Regions from separate parts of the Alteromonas sp. CI.11.F.A3 genome, predicted to be linked through region 1. Evidence: predicted binding sites of a transcription regulator. Region 1 holds the regulator's gene; the other holds the start of a gene.
What was found. Region 1 encodes LexA, which represses DNA repair genes until DNA is damaged. Its sites were predicted from a motif close to TACTGTATNNNNATACAGTA; they were not measured.
Positions count from the first base shown of each region.

Region 2: R1T43_RS02210 (YebG family protein) is a predicted target of LexA. The motif match lies at 3,917-3,936, and genes of this name have one in related genera.

Region 1 covers NZ_CP136708.1:213,186-228,564, forward strand. The annotation lists gene ilvY (HTH-type transcriptional activator IlvY) at 1-540, shown strand, start outside; gene R1T43_RS00935 (YifB family Mg chelatase-like AAA ATPase) at 753-2,267, opposite strand; gene R1T43_RS00940 (trimeric intracellular cation channel family protein) at 2,358-2,972, opposite strand; gene R1T43_RS00945 (branched-chain amino acid transaminase) at 3,420-4,352, shown strand; gene ilvD (dihydroxy-acid dehydratase) at 4,387-6,237, shown strand; gene ilvA (threonine ammonia-lyase, biosynthetic) at 6,234-7,775, shown strand; gene plsB (glycerol-3-phosphate 1-O-acyltransferase PlsB) at 7,986-10,433, opposite strand; gene R1T43_RS00965 (GNAT family N-acetyltransferase) at 10,579-11,061, opposite strand; gene R1T43_RS00970 (TonB-dependent siderophore receptor) at 11,343-13,457, shown strand; gene lexA (transcriptional repressor LexA) at 13,615-14,241, shown strand; gene coxB (cytochrome c oxidase subunit II) at 14,876-15,379, shown strand, end outside.
Region 2 covers NZ_CP136708.1:507,015-512,219, forward strand. The annotation lists gene R1T43_RS02195 (methyl-accepting chemotaxis protein) at 1-203, shown strand, start outside; gene R1T43_RS02200 (sensor histidine kinase) at 262-1,767, shown strand; gene R1T43_RS02205 (methyl-accepting chemotaxis protein) at 1,916-3,496, shown strand; gene R1T43_RS02210 (YebG family protein) at 3,584-3,871, opposite strand; gene R1T43_RS02215 (HAMP domain-containing sensor histidine kinase) at 4,217-5,205, shown strand, end outside.

The sequences.
Region 1 (15,379 bases):
TTGCGTCAGTTTAGGGCACAGCATCCTGGGGTAGATATTCGCTTAATTACCGGCGACCCCGCATTAGCCATAGATAAGGTAAAGCAGAAAGAGTGCGACTTATCGATAGCTATCTATACGCCGGATTTACCTACAGACTTACATTTCTCCCCTTTGGATAACGTGCCTTTGGTACTTATTGCGCCCCGTGACTGGCGATTAACTCAATTGACTCAGGTAGATTGGACCAAACATCAGGTGATCATGCCAGAGCATGGGCCAACCAGACGCATCGCTTACCACTGGTTTGCAGAGCATGGGATTAGGCCAAATGTTTATGCTTCCGTGGGGGGCAATGAAGCCATTGTTAGCATGGTGGCTTTGGCGTGTGGTGTTGGTTTTGTGCCCAAAGTGGTGCTCGATCATTCCAGTATGGCAAGCTTGGTAACGCAAATTCCGGTAGATGATATTGAACCCTATGGATTAGGCCTATGCTGCTTGCAGGATAAGCAAAACGAGCCACTTATAAACGCATTTTTACAGTTAGAAATGGCGCCCTAAACTGTTCAATGATGAACTGTTTAGCCATACAAGCGGCGTTAAGCTTGGAAGTTAAAGCTAGTCTTTAGGTATTAAAAATTTGGCATCAAGCTTTACACTTTCGGGCTACTTGCGGTTAGGTTATCACCTAATATGCTACTGACTACTGACTACTGACTACTGACTACTGACTACTGACTACTGACTACTGACTACTGACTACTGACTACTGACTACTGACTACTGAGCTGCTTAATTAAGGTGTCCAGTGCACGGTAACCTAGTGCTTCGGCTAAGTGAGCGCGGGTAACCGTAGGCGCTTCAGATAAATCTGCTAACGTCCTCGCGACTTTAAGGGTGCGGTGGAACACCCGCATCGACAAATTCAATTGCTTAGCCGCCGCTTGTAAAAAACGTAAGTCCGTGTCGGTTAATTGGCATAAATCAGCAAGCTCACCTGCATTTAACTGTGCATTGGGCTTACCTTGCCGAAGAAGCTGTACTTCCCTTGCCCGTAATACCCTATTCCTAGCCTCTATCATGGAATCAGACGCAGAGTTTACCGGTGGCGATAAGTCGTAACTGGCAAGCCTTGGTACTTCCACTTGTATGTCTATTCTGTCTAACAAGGGGCCAGACAACCGATTTAAGTAACTTAACTGCTGTTGTGGGGTTAGGCGGTTGTCGTCTATATCGCCGGTAGGGCTGGGGTTCATCGCCGCAATTAATTGAAAGTTAGCAGGGTATGTAGCGCTCGCCATCGCACGGGATATATGAACATCCCCCGTTTCTAAAGGCTCTCTAAGTACATCTAATGCGCGGCGGCCAAATTCGGGTAACTCATCTAAAAATAATACGCCATTGTGGGCTAACGATATTTCGCCAGGTACAGGTTGCGAGCCACCGCCGGTAAGCGCTACTGCAGAGCTAGTATGGTGTGGGCTACGCATATGTCGCTTTAAAAACCGCTCTACATTCAAATTTTCCCCTTTTACCGAGTGAATAGAAGCCACTTCTAAGGCTTCTTGTTCAGTCATCGGGGGTAATAATGCAAGTAACCGACTGGCCAGTAAGCTTTTGCCTGTACCTTGTGGGCCCACCATAAGCAAGTTATGGCTGCCTGCTGCGGCAATGGTTAATGCGCGTTTGGCTTGGGTTTGGCCAATAATATCATCCCAGCCCATACTGCTAGATGAAGAGGCACAAGGGCTAAAGGGCTGACCTTTATTTAGCTTTTTGTTGTTTGCTAAATGCTCGTAAACAGACAGAAGATCAAAGGCTGGGTAACGCGTAGCGTAAGAGACTAACGAGGCCTCAACATCGTTAACCCCCGGAAAAACAAGTGGCGTGTCGTCGTCGGCTGCAGCAATTAAAACAGGAATAAGCCCGCTTACTGGCTTAATCTCACCGTTTAAGCCAAGCTCGCCCACAAAGGCAATGTTAAGCACACTGGTATCGGGAAGATAACCTGACGCCACCAAAATACCTACGGCAATGGGTAAATCGAAGCGGCCGCCGTATTTAGGAATATCAGCAGGGGCCAAGTTAACGGTAATGCGCTTTGCCGGAAAATCGAAACCACTATTAATAAGTGCACTACGCACCCGCTCTCGAGCTTCTTTTACACTGGTTTCCGCCATACCTACTAACTGGAACGCCGGCAGACCATTAGCCAAGTGAATTTCTACCGACACCTCGGGGGCTGCTACGCCCTGCCCCGCAAAGGTTTTAACTACTGCCATGCTCATAAATTGTTGCTCTAGAAGAAAGTATCTAAAGAGAAATACTTTAAGTGAGCGTGGTAAAAGCTGAAACTGTACTTAGGGCAAGAAGAAGGACTAATTTTCGTTATAGAAGACCGGCATTTCCCAGTGCCAACGCATGGCGCCTAACCGCATTAATACTGTGGTCGCAAGTGCAACTGCACCGCACCATTGGGCCTCCAAGCCTAAGTACATGGCGAGTCCGTAGGCCATCCCGCCAACAATACAGGTCGTGGCGTAGAGTTCACCGCCCAGTACCAAAGGCACTTCTCTGCATATAACATCACGCAATAAACCACCAAAAACCCCTGTAATGGTGCCCATAGCAATGGCTACTGCAATACCTGTGTCATTGGCTAAGGCTTTTTCAATACCCACTACATTAAATAGCGCTAATCCAAAGGCGTCAGCAATAAGCAAATAGTGATAAGGGAAGCGCGGGCTAACTCGTAACCAAATGATAGGAATGAAGGCAGCAATAAGTGTAGTGTAAAGATAATCGTTATCGGCAATCCAGAATACGGGAACATCCAGCATCATATCGCGCAGTGTTCCACCTCCTATAGCAGTGGCACTTGCCAATACAATAACGCCAAACCCGTCCATCCGTTTTTGGTACGCCATTAAGGTGCCAGAAATAGCACACACAGCTACCCCTGCTAAATTTAACCAGTGAAACCAGTCTACCATTGTATTGCGATACCCTTTTTTATCTTATGAAAACTGCGTTTGAACCGCAAAATACTTGATTTCGGCAGCGGTTTCATGCTATTTCTTTGCGCACATTAATCGTGTAACGGCCAATTCACGTTTAATTGGGGTGAAAAAGCCATAGCCCTATCGTACAACCATTCATTTTAGCATTCATCCAAGGAACTGGGTGTTGCTCGTCAATTAAATCTGTAAATTCAATAGCATAAGCTTATTGATTTTATCTGATGTCCTTTGTTTTCACGACAAGCGACAGTGTTTCAATGTCAGTGATAACGCACAGATGCGTAAATTTATGTGTCCGCGCGTCGCGTATTGCATCCAGCGTATTGGGCGCTCGCGCACTGTCATGTATCATTCGTCTCGGTATTAATATTTCCGCAAAACGCGGTTCGGGCTTTACGCTCAATTTTTGAAGGATTACTCATGGCTAAGCAACCTGCCGAACATATTTGGTTTAATGGCGAATTGAAACATTGGAAAGACGCGACTTGTCACGTAATGACGCATGCTATTCATTATGGTTCGTCTGTATTTGAAGGTGTACGTGCATACGACACTCCCGATCAAGGTACTTGTGTTTTTCGTTTAAACGACCACAACCGTCGCTTGTTCGATTCAGCGAAAATCTACCGTATGACTATTCCATACACGTTAGATCAAATTAACCAAGCTACCCTTGATATCATTCGTGAGAACAAATTGAAATCAGCGTACATTCGCCCTATCGCGTTTTACGGTGATATTGGTATGGGACTTCAAGTGCCTTTCGGTACGGAAGCTGAAGTTGCCATTGCTGCCTTTGAGTGGGGGGCTTACTTAGGTGAAGAAGCCCTTAAAAATGGTGTAGATGCTGGTATTTCTTCTTGGAACCGCTTAGCCGCTAACACTATGCCTACTGGAGCTAAAGCCGGTGGTAACTACTTATCTTCACAGCTTATTTCGATGGAAGCCCGTCGTCATGGTTACGGTGAAGGTATTGCCCTTGATACTAACGGTTACATCAGCGAAGGTGCGGGCGAAAACATTTTTGTTATTCGCGACGGCATTGTGATTACTACGCCTAAAACTGCAGCCATTCTTCCAGGTATCACTCGTGATACGTGTATGACGCTACTTAGAGATAAAGGCTACGAAGTTCGCGAAGAAAATATTCCTCGTGAAGCTATGTATCTAGCTGATGAAGTCTTCATGTGTGGTACAGCGGCAGAAGTAACGCCAGTACGCAGTGTAGATGGCATTGAAGTAGGTGCGGGCGGCCGTGGCCCAATCACCAAAGAAGTACAAGATATGTTCTTCGGTCTTTTCAACGGTACTACCGAAGACAAATGGAACTGGTTAACACCGGTTTACAAGTAATTAATTTAGCTATTTATTAAACGGGAAGGATTTTATGCCCAAGTTACGATCTGCAACGACTACGCAAGGTAGAAATATGGCCGGCGCACGCGCTTTATGGCGTGCAACGGGAATGAAGGATTCTGATTTCGGTAAACCTATTATTGCTATTGCTAACTCTTTCACGCAGTTTGTGCCGGGGCATGTGCATCTAAAAGACATGGGTCAATTAGTCGCACGAAGCGTTGAAGCAGCCGGTGGTGTAGCAAAAGAATTTAATACTATCGCGGTAGATGATGGTATTGCTATGGGCCACAGCGGAATGCTTTACAGCTTGCCTTCCCGTGAAATTATTGCTGATGCAGTAGAATACATGGTGAACGCGCACTGCGCCGACGCCATTGTATGTATATCTAACTGCGACAAAATTACCCCAGGAATGTTAATGGCGTCATTGCGCTTAAACGTTCCTGTTGTGTTTGTATCAGGTGGGCCAATGGAAGCGGGTAAAACCAAGCTTTCTGATCAAATCATCAAACTCGATTTAGTAGATGCCATGGTGGCCGCTGCTGATGACAAAGTAAGTGATTCTGATACCGACGAAATTGAACGTTCTGCATGTCCTACCTGTGGTTCATGCTCAGGTATGTTTACTGCAAACTCAATGAACTGCTTAACTGAAGCGCTAGGTCTATCGCTTCCGGGTAATGGTTCAATGCTAGCGACCCACGCAGACCGTGAAGGTTTGTTCAAAAAAGCAGGCTCGCAAATTGTAGAGCTGTGTAAACGTTATTATGGCGATGATGATGAAAGCGTATTGCCACGTAACATTGCTAACTTCAATGCTTTTGAAAATGCCATGAGCTTAGATATTGCCATGGGCGGTTCAACTAACACGATTTTGCATTTGTTAGCAGCAGCAATGGAAGGTGAAATTCCTTTCACCATGAACGATATTGATAGGTTGTCACGTAAGGTTCCGCACCTATGTAAAGTGGCTCCTTCTACCCCGAAATACCATATGGAAGATGTGCACCGCGCTGGTGGCGTATTAGGTATTTTGAATGAATTAAATAAAGGTGGCTTACTGCATGGTGATGCAAACCATGTCTTGGGTAAGTCGCTTACAGAAGTAATTGCCGATTGGGATATCACTAACCCAGAGAATACCGATGCAATTAAATTTTTCCGCGCAGGCCCTGCTGGTATTCGTACTACCCAAGCGTTCAGCCAAAGCTGTCGTTGGGATGAAGCAGATGCAGATCGTGAAAACGGTTGTATTCGCTCGGTTGAAAACGCCTTTAGCCAAGAAGGTGGCCTAGCCGTATTATACGGTAATGTGGCAGAAGATGGCTGTATTGTTAAAACCGCTGGTGTTGATGAGTCTATTTTGAAGTTCACCGGTACTGCACGTATTTATGAAAGCCAAGATGATGCCGTAGCCGGTATTTTGGCTGACGATGTGAAAGCAGGCGATGTGGTATTCATTCGTTACGAAGGCCCACGCGGCGGACCGGGTATGCAAGAAATGCTATACCCCACGTCATACTTGAAGTCGAAAGGCTTAGGTAAATCGTGTGCATTGGTTACCGATGGCCGTTTCTCTGGTGGTACAAGTGGTCTGTCGATTGGTCACTGCTCACCAGAAGCTGCCAGTGGCGGTGGTATTGGTTTAGTTGAGCACGGCGATAAGATTGAAATTGATATTCCAAATCGTAGCATCAACATCGCTATTGGCGACGAAGAGCTAGCAGAGCGCCGCGCGAAAATGGAAGCCAGCGATAAGCCTTGGCGCCCTAAAGATCGCGTTCGTGAAGTATCAACATCATTGAAAACCTTTGCTGCATTGGCCACCAGTGCGGATAAAGGTGCAGTACGCGATGTATCGAAACTGGAAAATCTATGACCGTTAGCGATCACGACTATTTAAAGAAAATTCTATTAGCCCCTGTTTACGACGTAGCCGTAAGCAGTGAGCTTTCTTACATGTCGTTGTTGTCTGCCGAATTAGGCAATGAAATATTCTTAAAGCGTGAAGACCAGCAGCCGGTAAAGTCATTTAAGTTGCGTGGCGCATACAACCGTATAAGTTCGTTAAGCGAAGCTCAGCTTAGTGCAGGTGTTATCGGTGCTTCAGCCGGTAATCACGCACAAGGTTTGGCGTACAGCGCTAGGCGCAAGGGCATTCAGGCAACTATAGTAATGCCTGAAACGACCCCTGACATTAAAGTGGATGCAGTACGTCGTTTTGGCGGCGACCATGTAAACGTTGTCCTGCATGGCACGAGTTTCGATCAAGCCAGTGGCCACGCGAAAGCGCTTTGTGCAGAACATGGTTACACCTTTGTGCCGCCCTTCGATGACCCTGATGTAATCGCGGGTCAAGGAACCGTTGCACGGGAACTACTAGAGCAAAACCCTAACCTGGATATTTTGTTTGTTGCGGTAGGCGGTGGCGGTTTAGCGGCCGGTATTGCGGTTTACTTAAAGCAATTAAAGCCAGAGATTAAAATTGTTGCCGTTGAATCGGAAGAGTCTGCCTGTTTTGCCTTGGCGCAAAAAGAAGGTGCACCTGCTGCACTTGAAAACGTAGGCATTTTTGCCGATGGCGTTGCCGTTAAAGTCATGGGGCAAGAAACCTTTAGGCTGTGTAATCGCCTAATTGATGAAACCATGACGGTAACCAACGATGAAATATGCGGTGCCATTAAAGATATTTTTGATGACACCCGTGTTATTGCTGAGCCTGCTGGGGCGCTGTCTGTAGCGGCTATTCGAAAGTATGCCAAGCAGCACGACCTTACCGGTAAGAAGCTGGGCGGCATTTTATGCGGCGCGAATATTAACTTTCATACTTTGCGTTATGTGTCTGAACGCTGTGAACTGGGCGAGCAAAAAGAAGCCGTATTCGCGGTGAAAATACCTGAGCGCAAAGGGGCATTCAAGCAGTTTTGTGAATGTGTTGGCGCAAAAGCGATTACTGAATTTAACTATCGTTATGCTAATGACGACGAAGCTCATATTTTCGTTGGGGTTAAATTAAAAGGCGGTCAGCAAGAGTTCCTAAGCCTGCAAAGCGACTTAGAAGCTAAAGGCTACCAATGCTTTAACTTAACCAATAACGAATTAGCCAAACTACACGTTCGTCACATGGTAGGGGGAAGACCTCCGGCGATATTGAACGAGCAAGTGTTCAGTTTTGAATTTCCAGAGCGCCCTGGCGCATTGCTAACCTTCTTAAACACCGTGGGTGAATCGTGGAACATTACCTTGTTCCATTACCGTAACCACGGTGCGGCAGAAGGCTTAGTGTTGGTTGGGTTTGATATTGCTCCAGAAAGCCGAGATGCTTTCAACGAACATGTTATCGAGCTTGGCTATAAAGTAGATGAAGTAACGCAAGACCCTGCTTATAAGTTCTTCTTGTCACAACCATCTAAGTAAAGAGCAAACCGTTTTCGCTTTACCTCGCTTCATGTTAAGCATGGCTTACCCTGGGGCGAGGTAAAGCGTATTCTAAATCAATAAAAAAGCCGAAGCGTTGTATTTCAACGTTTCGGCTTTTTTGTGGTATCGATAACAATCTTTTCAGTGTGCAGCACTGTTGTAACTAGTAATTAATAACTAGTTGCAAACACACGGACGGAGTATAGGCTAGTTATGCAATACCACGTTCTCTAGATGCTGGGTCATTTCAGGCCATACTAGCGCCATCACGTCTTCCCGAAGCGCTTCACATTCTTCAGAGTATTTCAGGCTGCCATCTTCTGTAGAGTCTAACCAATGATTGTCTTTCAATGCGCTAATAAAACTAGAAAGCACGTTCTTATCGTAAAACTCAGGTGAGCTTAGCCCATAAAGGGTAGATAAGCGTTCTGCCACTTGGCGGCTAGTGCGTTCAAGTGCGCCGCGACTAATCACTTTCTCTTTATCTAAAATAGTCAGTACTACCGCATAACGTTGCAAAGTTTCTTGCATACAACGGCTTAGCAACCATGCTGAATGAAACTGCTTTTGCTGGGCATCAGGTGGAAGTAAATCAACCTCTTTAATACGTAGAAGGCCTTGGTCCACTAACGCATCAATAAGCGCATCGGTATGAGCAAGGGCTTCATCTTGAGATAAATGCAAAAATAGCTCGCGCTGCAACAACGGGTATAGCGCAGCAATTAACTGGAAAACTGACGCTTTACTTGTGCCTTTATGCGCAAATACACAGGCCATGATCAAGCCAGGCAACGCAAATAAGTGCAAAATATTGTTGCGATAATAGGTGAGATAAACCGCAGACTTAGGTTTAGGGCTGATTAATCGACCATAGTCGTCTTCATCAATCTCAAACTTGCCAAGCTTCAAGGTATCGTCAAACAATTCTTTCGCGCTGGCATCAGGTATGGTGGCATCGGCACTGAAAGGTACGTTTTTAAATAAACTGATAAAGTCGCCCATGGCTTGTTTAAGCTCAGACTCACTCATAGTTTGTGTTTTTGATGACAGTAAACACAGCGATGTTAACGCCATGCCATTTACCGCAGCTGCGCGATTAATACGTGTCATGACATTGTTGGCCAATTCGTTTACCGCCGGCGTTAGCCAAGCGGGTTTTTTCTCTGGCTCGGCATCACGGCAATCGCGCCAGTTTGGCACATGGGTTTCTAAAAATTGATTTAGCTGGATAGGCTCACCAAAGTTTACATAACCATGACCGTAGTTCTTAAGCTTGCGAATAGCCGAGAACACTTGCCAGTTAGATTCTTTTTGCTTCTTAGTGCCTTTAAGTTCGTTTAGGTAGCTTTTCACTTCCATCACGTTTTCGTAGCCAATATAGACGGGTACCAAGCTAACAGGCCTATTCACACCTTTAAGCATGGCTTGAATGGTCATGGCTAGCATGCCTGTTTTAGGTGGAATAAGACGACCAGTGCGGCTTCGGCCACCTTCAGGGTAATATTTTACCGAATAGCCTTTATTAAAAAGTAGCTCTAAATATTCGCGGAAAACGGCGGTATACAACTTATTACCGGCAAAACTACGGCGCAAGAAGAAGGCACCGCCTCGGCGGAAAATCTTACCTACCGGCCAGAAATTTAAGTTAATACCTGCGGCAATGTGTGGGGTTACCATACCTTCATGATAAATCACGTAAGTCAGCAGTAGATAATCCATGTGACTGCGATGACAAGGCACGTAAACAATTTCATGGCCGTTTGCGGCTAATTCTCTAATACGTTCAGAGTGACCAACACTTATGCCGTTATAAATTTTGTTCCAAATACGAGTAAGTAGTCGGTCGCCAAAGCGTATCAGCCCTTCGCGATAATCGGCGGCTATTTCGGTAACGTATGATTGCGCTCTATCTTTAGATGCATCATGGGTAATTTTTTTACTACGAGATTCTTCTGCCATAGCGCGACGCACGGCATCAGAGCCTAGTACACTGTTGTTCAACTCTTGGCGCTCTAACAATGTAGGGCCTGTCATACTTTGGCGTTTACGCTGAAAGTGAGTACTCGCTACTCGCACTAATTTGTGTGCAATACTTTTGTCACTGCCATGTTGGTTTGACATGGCGCGCGCCGATACCGCTTTTGAGTAATTGATAAAATTATCGCGGCCCAAGAACATCACAATGAAGAGTTTTCTCAGCCAACTTGGCGCTGCATTATCGGCAATAAGGTCAGCAAGTCCTGGTGTTCCTCGCCCTGGGGCTCGTCCCCACGTTACAAATACCGGCACCACTTGAAGATCTAGCTGATGATGATCTCTGTGTAAATGAAACAGGTCAGTAAATACGTCTTCAATACCGGTATCGTTTGCTTGTGAGCGAAAAATCGGCTGTGTTTTACGTAAGAACAAGGTAGAAGGGTATTCTCTGCCCGCTAATGTTAGCGTATCAGTCGGGCTCGGTAGGCCTAGTGCTTCTGTTGACATTCTAAGCGCTAATTGATCGGTTACCGAGTTTGCTGGAAGCAAGTAAACGATGGGCTTCGACTTATCAATGCCAAGCTCAGTCTCTACGTTTACGGGAATGCTGTGGGCTTTAACCAGCAACTTAACAGGATAATGAAATAGCGACAAAAGGGCTTTTCGCATCCACGACATGAATTCTGTAATCCTATGAAATTAAAACGGGAGAAGTGTACCACATCTCGTGCAATGTCATGCAGAGGCCGTGGGGCTGTTTGGAAGAGTCATTAGTATAAATTGTCGCCATAGCATATTGATTGAGCGTGTTTTTACTCACATATCACTTGGTGGCAGTACCTTTGTAATGCATAGCCACATCGCAGCGTTCATAAGCACAACCAAATTTTTGCATGATTTCTTCACAATGAACAAAGCCATTTTTCTCATAAAGATGAATGGCGGCCTCACACTTCTTATTCGTTAAAAGAAATAACGTATTAAAAGCAATAGCAGGGGCGTTATTCAATACATATTGCAACAAGCCTTCGCCTACTTTTAATCCTCTTGCTTCACTGACCACACCCATCTTAGTAAGTTCGAATACCCCATCCCCTTTTTTCATTAATGCGCATGTACCTACAATGCCAAAATCGGGATGTTCAGCAAACCAAATGTATCCACCCTTGTCGATAATATTACACTGAGGATTGCCAATAACGGCCTCATCAACGCTCTCTAAACGAAACATCTTGGTGATCCACTCTCTATTTATGCGGTCAAAATGAGGGGCTAGCTCGGGGGTATAGTCGAGGAAATGCAACATGAGGAATTAAATACTCTGATTAAAGATAAATAGAAGAAAGGTTACTTTATGCCTTAATGCCAAACTTGTCACCTCGGCGCAAACCTAATTAAAGGTGCTGCTCTTATTCATTATTGCTATCTAAACAGACTGTCTAGTTAAGCTGACGCTTTCATTTATAACAAAAGTTTAATTTTTATTAATACACCTTTTAATTATAAATAAATCTGACTAGAATCCGCTATAAATAAGAATATCTATCATTTTCAATACTGTTTGAATTATCACTTGAGGAGACTTGCTTGAAACTTGGTAAAGCAACTATTTCTACTGCTGTTTTATTGGCGCTTTATGGCACACCTGTTTTTGCACAAGACACTATGTCTGAGTCAGATGAAAGCGTTGAGCGTATTACCGTACGCGGCGCATTCTTCGGCCAACAAGTCGCCACAGCGGTTAAAACCCCTACATTATTAGTTAACGTGCCACAGTCAGTATCGGTAGTAAGTGCACAGCAAATTTCAGAACAAGCACTGTTTAGTATTGCCGATGTTATGCAATACACGCCAGGTGTGAGCATTGGGCTGGGTGAAGACCATCGCGATCAGGTGACTATTCGTGGTCAGAACACTACTGCCGATTTCTTTGTTGATGGGCTTCGCGATGACGTTCAATACTTCCGCCCCCTATATAATTTAGAACGCGTTGAAATATTGCGTGGTGCCAACGCGCTTTTATTTGGTCGTGGCGGCGGCGGTGGTGTCGTTAACCGTGTGACTAAAGTGGCCAGTAGCGCAGAAGACTTCACCACACTGTCAGCAGGTATAGATACCTTTGGCGCTGGCTCTATTAGTGTAGATACCAATAAAGCCATAGATGCGAACAATGCTTTTCGTTTTAATGGTGTGTTTGACAGTATTGATAATCATCGTGATTTTAAAGATGGTGAACGTTACGCCATTAACCCTACCTACACATGGATGGCTTCCGACGACACCACGGTTGTAGCATCTTACGAATACGTAAACGATGACCGGTTAGTAGATAGAGGTATCCCTTCATTAGATGGTGCGCCGCTAGAAGGCTATGACGATACCTACTTTGGTGATCCCGACTTCAACAATACCACGCTTGAAGCGCATATTGCCCGTGTGCGTGTTGATCACGCACTATCGCAACATTGGAACTTAAACGGTACCGTTCAGTTTGCTGACTATGATAAAGCTTATCAAAACTTGTACCCCGTTAATTTTGATGCTGATGCAGGTACGGTTACCTTAGACGGGTATCGTGATACCACTACTCGTGAGAATGCGTTGGTTCAATTAAACCTTATTGGGCAGTTTGCCACGGGTGATATTAACCATACCTTACTGACGGGAATGGAGTACGGCAGTCAAGATACAGAAAACGCGCGCCGTGATGCGTTTTTTGCCGATAGCCAAGACGACCAAGTATCCTTCGTGTTTAGCGATCCACTCGTTATTCCTTCAATGACGCTAACAGACCCGGTAAGAGATCGTGCATCAGAAGTCACCTTTACTTCAGCTTTCGTACAAGATGAAATTAAGCTTAACGATAATTGGATTGTGGTGGCCGGTCTTCGCTACGACAATTTTGATATCGATGTGGTAGATAGCATTGAAGTAGCAAACGGTGCTGACGACGGTAACGATGGTTTTCTATCAAGCTCTGATTCACAAGTGTCGCCTCGCGCTGGTGTAATTTACAAGCCAGCGGAATCAGTATCGATTTACGCCAGTTACAGTAAATCGTTCTTGCCTCGTTCTGGTGATCAATTCCTTTCGCTCTCGCTTTCAAGCCAAGCGCTGGAAGCAGAAGAGTTTGAAAATAAGGAAATTGGTGTTAAATGGAATCTCACTGACTCGCTAAGCGTGACAGCAGCGGCATTTGAAGTTGAACGTGAAAACGGTACAGCGCAAGATCCTAACAATCCAGAAGCGTCTATTTTAACCGGTACCGAAACCAAAGGTTTTGAAGTGCAGGTGGTGGGCAAACTTTCAGAGCGTTGGGCAATCAATGCTGGTTATAGCAACCTCGATGGTGAAGAAATGGGCCGAATTGTAGATGGCACATTGGCGAACCGTGATTTAGCACAGCTTCCAGAGCATATGCTGACGTTATGGAACCAGTACGAAGTAAACGACAAGTGGCGTGTTGCATTAGGCGTGATTTATCAATCAGAGCAATACGCGTCATTAAATAACACCGTTGAATTACCTGATTTCGTTCGTGTAGACGCTGCACTTTATTACGATTACAGCGAAGATGTTAAAATTCAGCTTAACGTGGAAAATTTATTCGACGAAGATTATTTCCCGTCAGCGCATAATGACAATAATATTGCTACCGGCGAGCCGCTTAATGCCCGTGTAAGCTTGCAATATAAGTTCTAACTACTACAAATAGTAGTGATATACAAAGCGGCCTTCATGGCCGCTTTTTTCGTTAAGGCTAGCGCTAATTAAAAATCATGCTTAGTCAAGCTTTGTGCTTGTCATTTCCTTTTAGGTGTATATACTTACAGGAACTGTATAGACAGACAGGTCTTTTATGCGCCCACTCACAGCAAGACAAACAGAAGTTCTCGAGCTTATAAAAACAACCATGCTCGAAACTGGCATGCCGCCTACCCGTGCAGAAATTGCCCGTCATTTAGGTTTTCGCTCTGCGAATGCCGCTGAAGAACATTTAAAAGCATTGGCCCGAAAAGGGGTCATTGAAATTCTTCCAGGTACTTCCCGTGGTATTAAATTAAATATCCCCCTTGAAGATGAAGCTCCTGAAGAAGAAGGGCTACCTCTTATTGGCCGAGTAGCTGCGGGCGAGCCTATTTTAGCGCAAGAGCATATTGAATCTCACTATAAGGTCGACCCTGCTCTGTTTCAGCCTCACGCTGACTTCTTACTTCGTGTAAGCGGTATGAGTATGAAAGACATAGGTATACTTGATGGTGACTTGTTAGCCGTGCACCGCACTACGGATGTCCATAATGGGCAAGTGGTAGTAGCACGTGTTGATGAAGACGTTACCGTTAAACGCCTTGAAAAGCGTGGTCGCGAAGTATTACTTCATGCTGAAAATGATGAATTCTCTCCTATTAAGGTCGACTTAGCTTCAGAGCCTTTTTCCATTGAAGGGATTGCCGTTGGTGTTATTCGAAATGCTGACTGGATGTAACCTTTTAGCTATTTAATAAAGAAAGCGGCTTATAGGCCGCTTTTTTGTATGTTTAATATACCTTGCTTGTACAATAATCTTGTTTAAGCCTAAGAAATACCTTAAAAGCCAGCAGATCTGGCTCCCACATTTTATCTTCTATTTATGTCACCCTTTTTGGTACTAGCGAATACTATTTCAGTCATCTATTCTGTTTGAAAAACATTCACTATTAAGTGACTACCTTTTGATTATAAGAAACTTATAGCCATCTTCTATTTGCCTATCTCGTTCAAAATGAGCGTTTCAAACGGGCACACTAATTACCCGTATAGCGTCCATACGCTGTGACGTGAGTCATTTCTCTTACATACAACTTTTGGTTAAAAATTGAACGCTGTAATTGTTTTTTCTTAGAAAAGACTAGACTTGTGCGTTTTATTGAGCAATTCTTATACTGTATTTAACAAAATAATAACAATAGCTGTAACTTTGCTTTACAACTAAGGCTAGGTCTTTCAGTTAAAAGTTGGATTTCGGGTATCAGTTGCCAGAAGCGCAGCGCAACCAGTGCGTAATGCTTCTGTTATAACGGAGGTGTTGAGTGAAACGAGTAACGACACAAGCGGCAAAGTGGCTCTGCGGGCTTCCACTTTTGCTTACCTCGCCACTACTGTTTGCTGATGTAGCAACGGGCGAAGGCTCTTCCATAAATTTGCGCCGAGGCGCAACCGACATAAGTGGTCAAGTATACGACCTCCATATGTTGATGTTCTTTATTTGTATCGCAATTGCCGTTGCGGTTTTTGGGGTTATGTTTGCCTCAATGTACTTACACCGTAAATCCAGAGGGGCGAAACCCGCTCACTTCCACGAAAATGTAAAAGTGGAAATTGCATGGACCGTAGTCCCTTTCATTATTCTTATTCTAATGGCTATTCCTGCGGCCAAAACCCTTATTGCGATGGAAGATACCAGTGAGCCCGATCTTACTGTTGTCGTAACTGGATCTCAGTGGAAGTGGCATTACCGATATATGGACAGAGACGTTGAGTTCTATTCGTTAATGGCAACTCAGCGAGAACAAATTGAAAACAAATTCGAGAAAGGCGCGAATTATTTGCTTGAGGTCGACCGTCCACTGGTGATCCCCACAGGG
Region 2 (5,205 bases), 290 kb from region 1:
ATAGCGAAAATCAGGGTACCGCTATTGGCAAGTCGTCATCATTCAGAGAATTAGAAACACCTCATGCAGCGGTTCATCGTGCAGGTGTGGCTGCTATTAATGCAAAAGCAGAGGGTGATACTTCAACACTAGAAGCTAAGGTGATTGAAATGGAACGCTCTAGTGAGAAAGTGATGCTGCTATTGGACAAGATAGCGAGCTAACCTGTTTTCTCATATACCTAAATGCGTTTGAAGAGGTATAGACTAAAAGGCTTATATATTGAGCGATGCTTCAATACCCCCTAGCCTCAACGAGGTTGCTGACTTAAAAGCTCAAGTGAAGTTACTTGAGCGACAACTTAAGCGCCAAAAAATAGCGCGGGCAAATGCTGAGTGGTTTTTAGAAAGCTACTCAAGTGATGCCTATTCGGCAACGCAAGCCTTGCGTAAAGCATTACATGAATCGAAAAAAAGAGAGCGAGAATTAATCTTTCTAAATCGCTCTGCTTCCCACCTTAAAACTTCCGATAGCGGGGCGAGTTTCATTTTCTCCGCCATTGAGTCAGCAGTAGAGTTCAGCGATGCCTTTTGTGGTTTAGCCTTCATTACCAAAGCTGGAAAAGTGGTTCAAGGAGATGACAACAAAATTTGGCAAGTAGAGAATGGTTGGGTTGAAGCCAACGATTTTGCCAAGGTTATGTTAGATGAGCTGCCACTGTCTGTCACCGAAGATTATAGCCAATGGTGTGTAAATATCGTTGAAAGGCCTGACAATCATGAAGAGGCTTACGTATTACATTTCATGCAGAACTTGGGCAATGGCGAGCAGGCATGGCTAGCACTACTGACCAAAAACAGCGAACTAGATGAAGAAATGCTGTATGTGCTGGATGCAAATAAGCACTATCTTCAATTTGGTATAGGCTACCGAAGTTCTAAACACGAAATTAAGCATCACAAAGCCGCGCTGTCTTCGATGGAAAAAGACCAACGCTATCTGCAAGAAAAGCTAATAACCGCAGATAAAATGGCCATGTTAGGTCAGTTGGCGGCCGGTATTGCCCACGAAATTAATAATCCGATTGGTTATGTGCGTAGCAACACCTCGGTGGCTGGCGACATCTTTAAGGATTACCAGAGTGCTTTGTCTGAAATAAAGATACTTTGTGAAGATGCTGGTGGAGAAATAGAAGCCCGTTATTTAGCGCTTGAAAACACGTATTCATTAAAAGAGAGCGCCGAGGCTATCTCAGAAATGTTTGAAGAGTCCTCAGAAGGTATCGAAAGAATTATCGATATCGTAAAAGCGCTAAGAGGGTTTTCCTACCCTAGCGGTGGTAAGCGCGTAGCCATTAATGTTGCCGAAGCGATAAACTCAGCCTTACGAATCACGAATAATCTGCACAAGTACAAAAATAAGGTTATATTCACGCCTCCTGAAACCGATATCGAAGTACTAGGCAACGCTGGGCAAATACAGCAAGTACTCGTCAACTTACTCACTAATGCCATCTATGCCACAGACGAAGGAAAATGCATTAAGTTTGTTGTTGAATCGGTAGAAGGCGAGGCGGTCATTACGTTGCAAGATGAAGGCAAAGGTATGACAGAGGAAGTTATCGGCAAAATGTTTACCCCCTTTTTCACCACTAAACCGCCAGGTGATGGTACCGGTCTTGGTATGTCTATTTCACTGACTATTATTGAAGAACATGGCGGCCAATTTGAAGTGGCCAGTGAAATCGATAGGGGCACCACTATTACAGTTCGCTTGCCACTGGCGTAATTTTTTTATTCTTATAATCTTCATTGTTACCGAATCTTTTTCTACTTTAGTATAAATCTAGCCAATAATGTTCTACGCTTCTAGGTAACTATAAAGAAATAGGACGCTCCTATTTACTTTGATACCACTATAGCAATGGATTTTATTAGTGAAGAAAAATCAGTCTGTTACCCAACGCGAATACAAATTCCCATCTCACTACCGCCTTATCTCTTCCACTGACAAACGGGGTGTCATACAACACTGCAATGATGAGTTTGTAGAGGCAAGTGGGTACAACCGAGAAGACCTGATAGGAAAAAACCACAACATTATTCGTCATCCGGATATGCCATCAAGTGTGTTTAAAGAAATGTGGCGAACGTTAGAATCGGGTCAAAGTTGGGCTGGACTCGTTAAAAATAGACGAGAAAACGGCGACCACTATTGGGTGTCAGCATTCGTAACCCCCGTACACGAAAACGGACAAGCGGTGGGTTATGAGTCAGTTAGGGTTCATGCCGCCGATGAAGAAATAACACGAGCATCCGCCATATATGCCAGGTTATCGGCAGGAAAATCGCCAATTCCTTTTGCTGCAAAATTGGGTCAGACACTCTCACCTATGTTACCCATGATAGTGGTAAGTTTACTGCTGTTGGTAGCCATTGGCTTTACGGCGGGTTTGGTACCTCTAGGTGTTACTTTCATTGCACTACTGATTATGATGGTGTGGCAATCGGCAAAAAGCCGGAGTTACTGGCGGGAGTTTCTTTCGTTAAGTCCTGCTAGCTATAGTAATGAACTCGTGGCACAAACGTATTATGCCGATGTTGATTATATTGCTCAGGCTAAGTTAGCGTTAGGCTGTGAACTCGCGCGTACTCGAACGGCCTTAACCCGCATTAAAGATGAATCTGAGGGGTTAGAAGATATTGCAGTCTCAACTCACAGCCAAGCCGAGTTAACCAGTAAAACAATTATTCAGCAAAACCTTGCCACCCAGCAAATTGCCACAGCGGTAACTCAAATGAGTCAAGCTATTCAAGAAGTAGCTGAGCGAGTAGAGAGCAATGCGGTTAGTGCTAAAACTGCCGCGACTAACGTACAAATGGGTAACGACAAAGCTGAAGAAGCGATGCAGGCTATACTGTCATTAAAAGGCGCGGTGGAGTCGATTTCCGATACGGTTACCGAGCTTGCCCAATCCACCAGTGATATAGGCGAAGCGGCTAGCATCATTTCTAGCATTGCTGATCAAACAAACCTGCTAGCACTTAATGCCGCTATAGAAGCCGCCCGCGCTGGCGAACAAGGACGCGGCTTTGCTGTTGTTGCCGATGAAGTTCGTACCTTGGCATCTAAAACTCGGGTGTCCACCGATAAAATTCACAACATTATTCAAGAGCTTGTTGATAGAACAGAACGGGCCGTAAAGGTATCTTCGGAAGGGTTGGTGTCTGCTGAACACGGTAGTGCCATTGTTGAAGAAACCCGAGGCGCGCTACAAGAAATCAATAATGCGGTAAGTGGTATCGCCTCAGCTACCGTTGAAATGTCTTCTGCTGTAGAAGAACAAAGCACCGTGGCTGAGCATATTAATCAGCAGCTCGTCGATGTTGCCAATAGCGCGGAAGCAACGCAGAAGTCATCAGAAGCTTCCCTCAAAGTGGGTCGAGATCTTCGTGATACCGTAAATCAAGTTAACGGGCTAATTGCTCGTTTTAACACGGATAAACGCACAGGATAATCTGTGCTGTTTATCTTTCGCGTGCTTTTAACCTTTTTCTACTTACGTTAGTGCCACTTAAAAGCACGCCAAGCTTTTCTGCTATGCCTATCCGTTGGCTTTAAGCTTTACTACGTCGGCACTCTCATCTTCTAATACACTTTGTGCTGTCGCACCTTTAAAAATTTTGCTCACCTTGTCTTTATTTTTAGACAACATAATAGTGAGTTCTTCAACAAGGCTATCGTCAATGCCCAAGCCCTTTGCTTGAATGTATTCAGCAAGGTTGTCGGCAGCGTCGAGCATCTTATCGTACTGATCTGCTTCTTTTTTATCGGTAGTAACCAATTTTTCTACCCCTTTGTGCGTGACAACATACTGTGTTGTAATGGCCATGGTAGGTCCCCTTAGATGAATAGACCATAAAACTGTACAATATTTAACTGGATAAATAAACAGTATTTGCAGTTTTTTGATTTTATTTTTCTACAACTTAAGTATAGTGACCAAGTACGCTTCGATATATTTTAAAAACGTACGTTGGAAAACAGCTTTCACATCGCCACGTCTATATGCAAAAATTTACCGGCTTCATTCACATTGGTTACCGTTTTTAGCTAACAACACAGCCACGAAGAACAGTAAATTTATCACTAGGCACAAGAATCTTTCTTGCTAGAGCGTGACATCGAGTGCCGAAAATCGGCGTGATTTAGGTGACTTAGATACGAAGAGGATGTAATGAATTCTTCCATTGAGCGAGATATTCGCACGATTCAATCGATAGAAGCTGTTCCACATATAATGAAAATGTTGTCAGATGCCACGGGACTTCGCTTTATTTGCGTCGCCAGAGTGACGGAAGATAATTGGACCATGTGCGCTGTGCTCGATCAGGTAGATTTTAATTTAATACCTGGCGATGAACTCGATATCAAAACCACCTTTTGCAACCAGGTAAGAAAATCTACGAAACCGATTGTGATTGAGCACGCTAAAGAAGATACCGTTTATCGCGAAAGCGAAATCCCCATCATGTATGGATTCGAAAGTTACTTTTCTTATCCCATTTACGACAAAAGCGGTGACTTTTTCGGTACGCTTTGTGGTTTAGATCCACTTCCTGCGGTGTTAAAAACCGATAAAATTGAAAATCAAATAAAGTCTTTCGCCGAGCTGATTTCAAGGCAGATGGAAGTAGATGACCGTCTAGCCGCGGCTGAAACTAATCTCATTAGCGAGCAAGCTGCCGCTAAATTGCGAGAGCAATATATCGCCATTTTAGGTCACGACTTAAGAACACCGTTATCGGCGCTTAAAATGGGGGTCGATTTCCTTGTTGATCACGTCAGTGATGCCACTTCCCAAAAAGTGCTGTCGCGAATGGACAATAGCGCTAGACGTATGACGCGACTCATTAGTGACGTGATGGATTTTACGCACGGGCAAATGGGCAAGGGGATTCAACTAAACGTTAAGCCAGTAAACGATTTACAAAGTGTATTAGCACATACGGTAAGTGAACTATCGGGTTTGCATTCAGACCGAGACATACGTGCAGATATCAATATAGAAGGCACTTTTTCGTGTGACCCAGAGCGTATCAGCCAGTTATTATCTAACTTGCTGATTAACGCCATAGTGCACGGCGATAGAGCGCAGCCTATTAACGTTAACGCGAATATTGAAGAAGAAACACTTACAGTAAGTGTGTCTAATGGGGGTGTCCC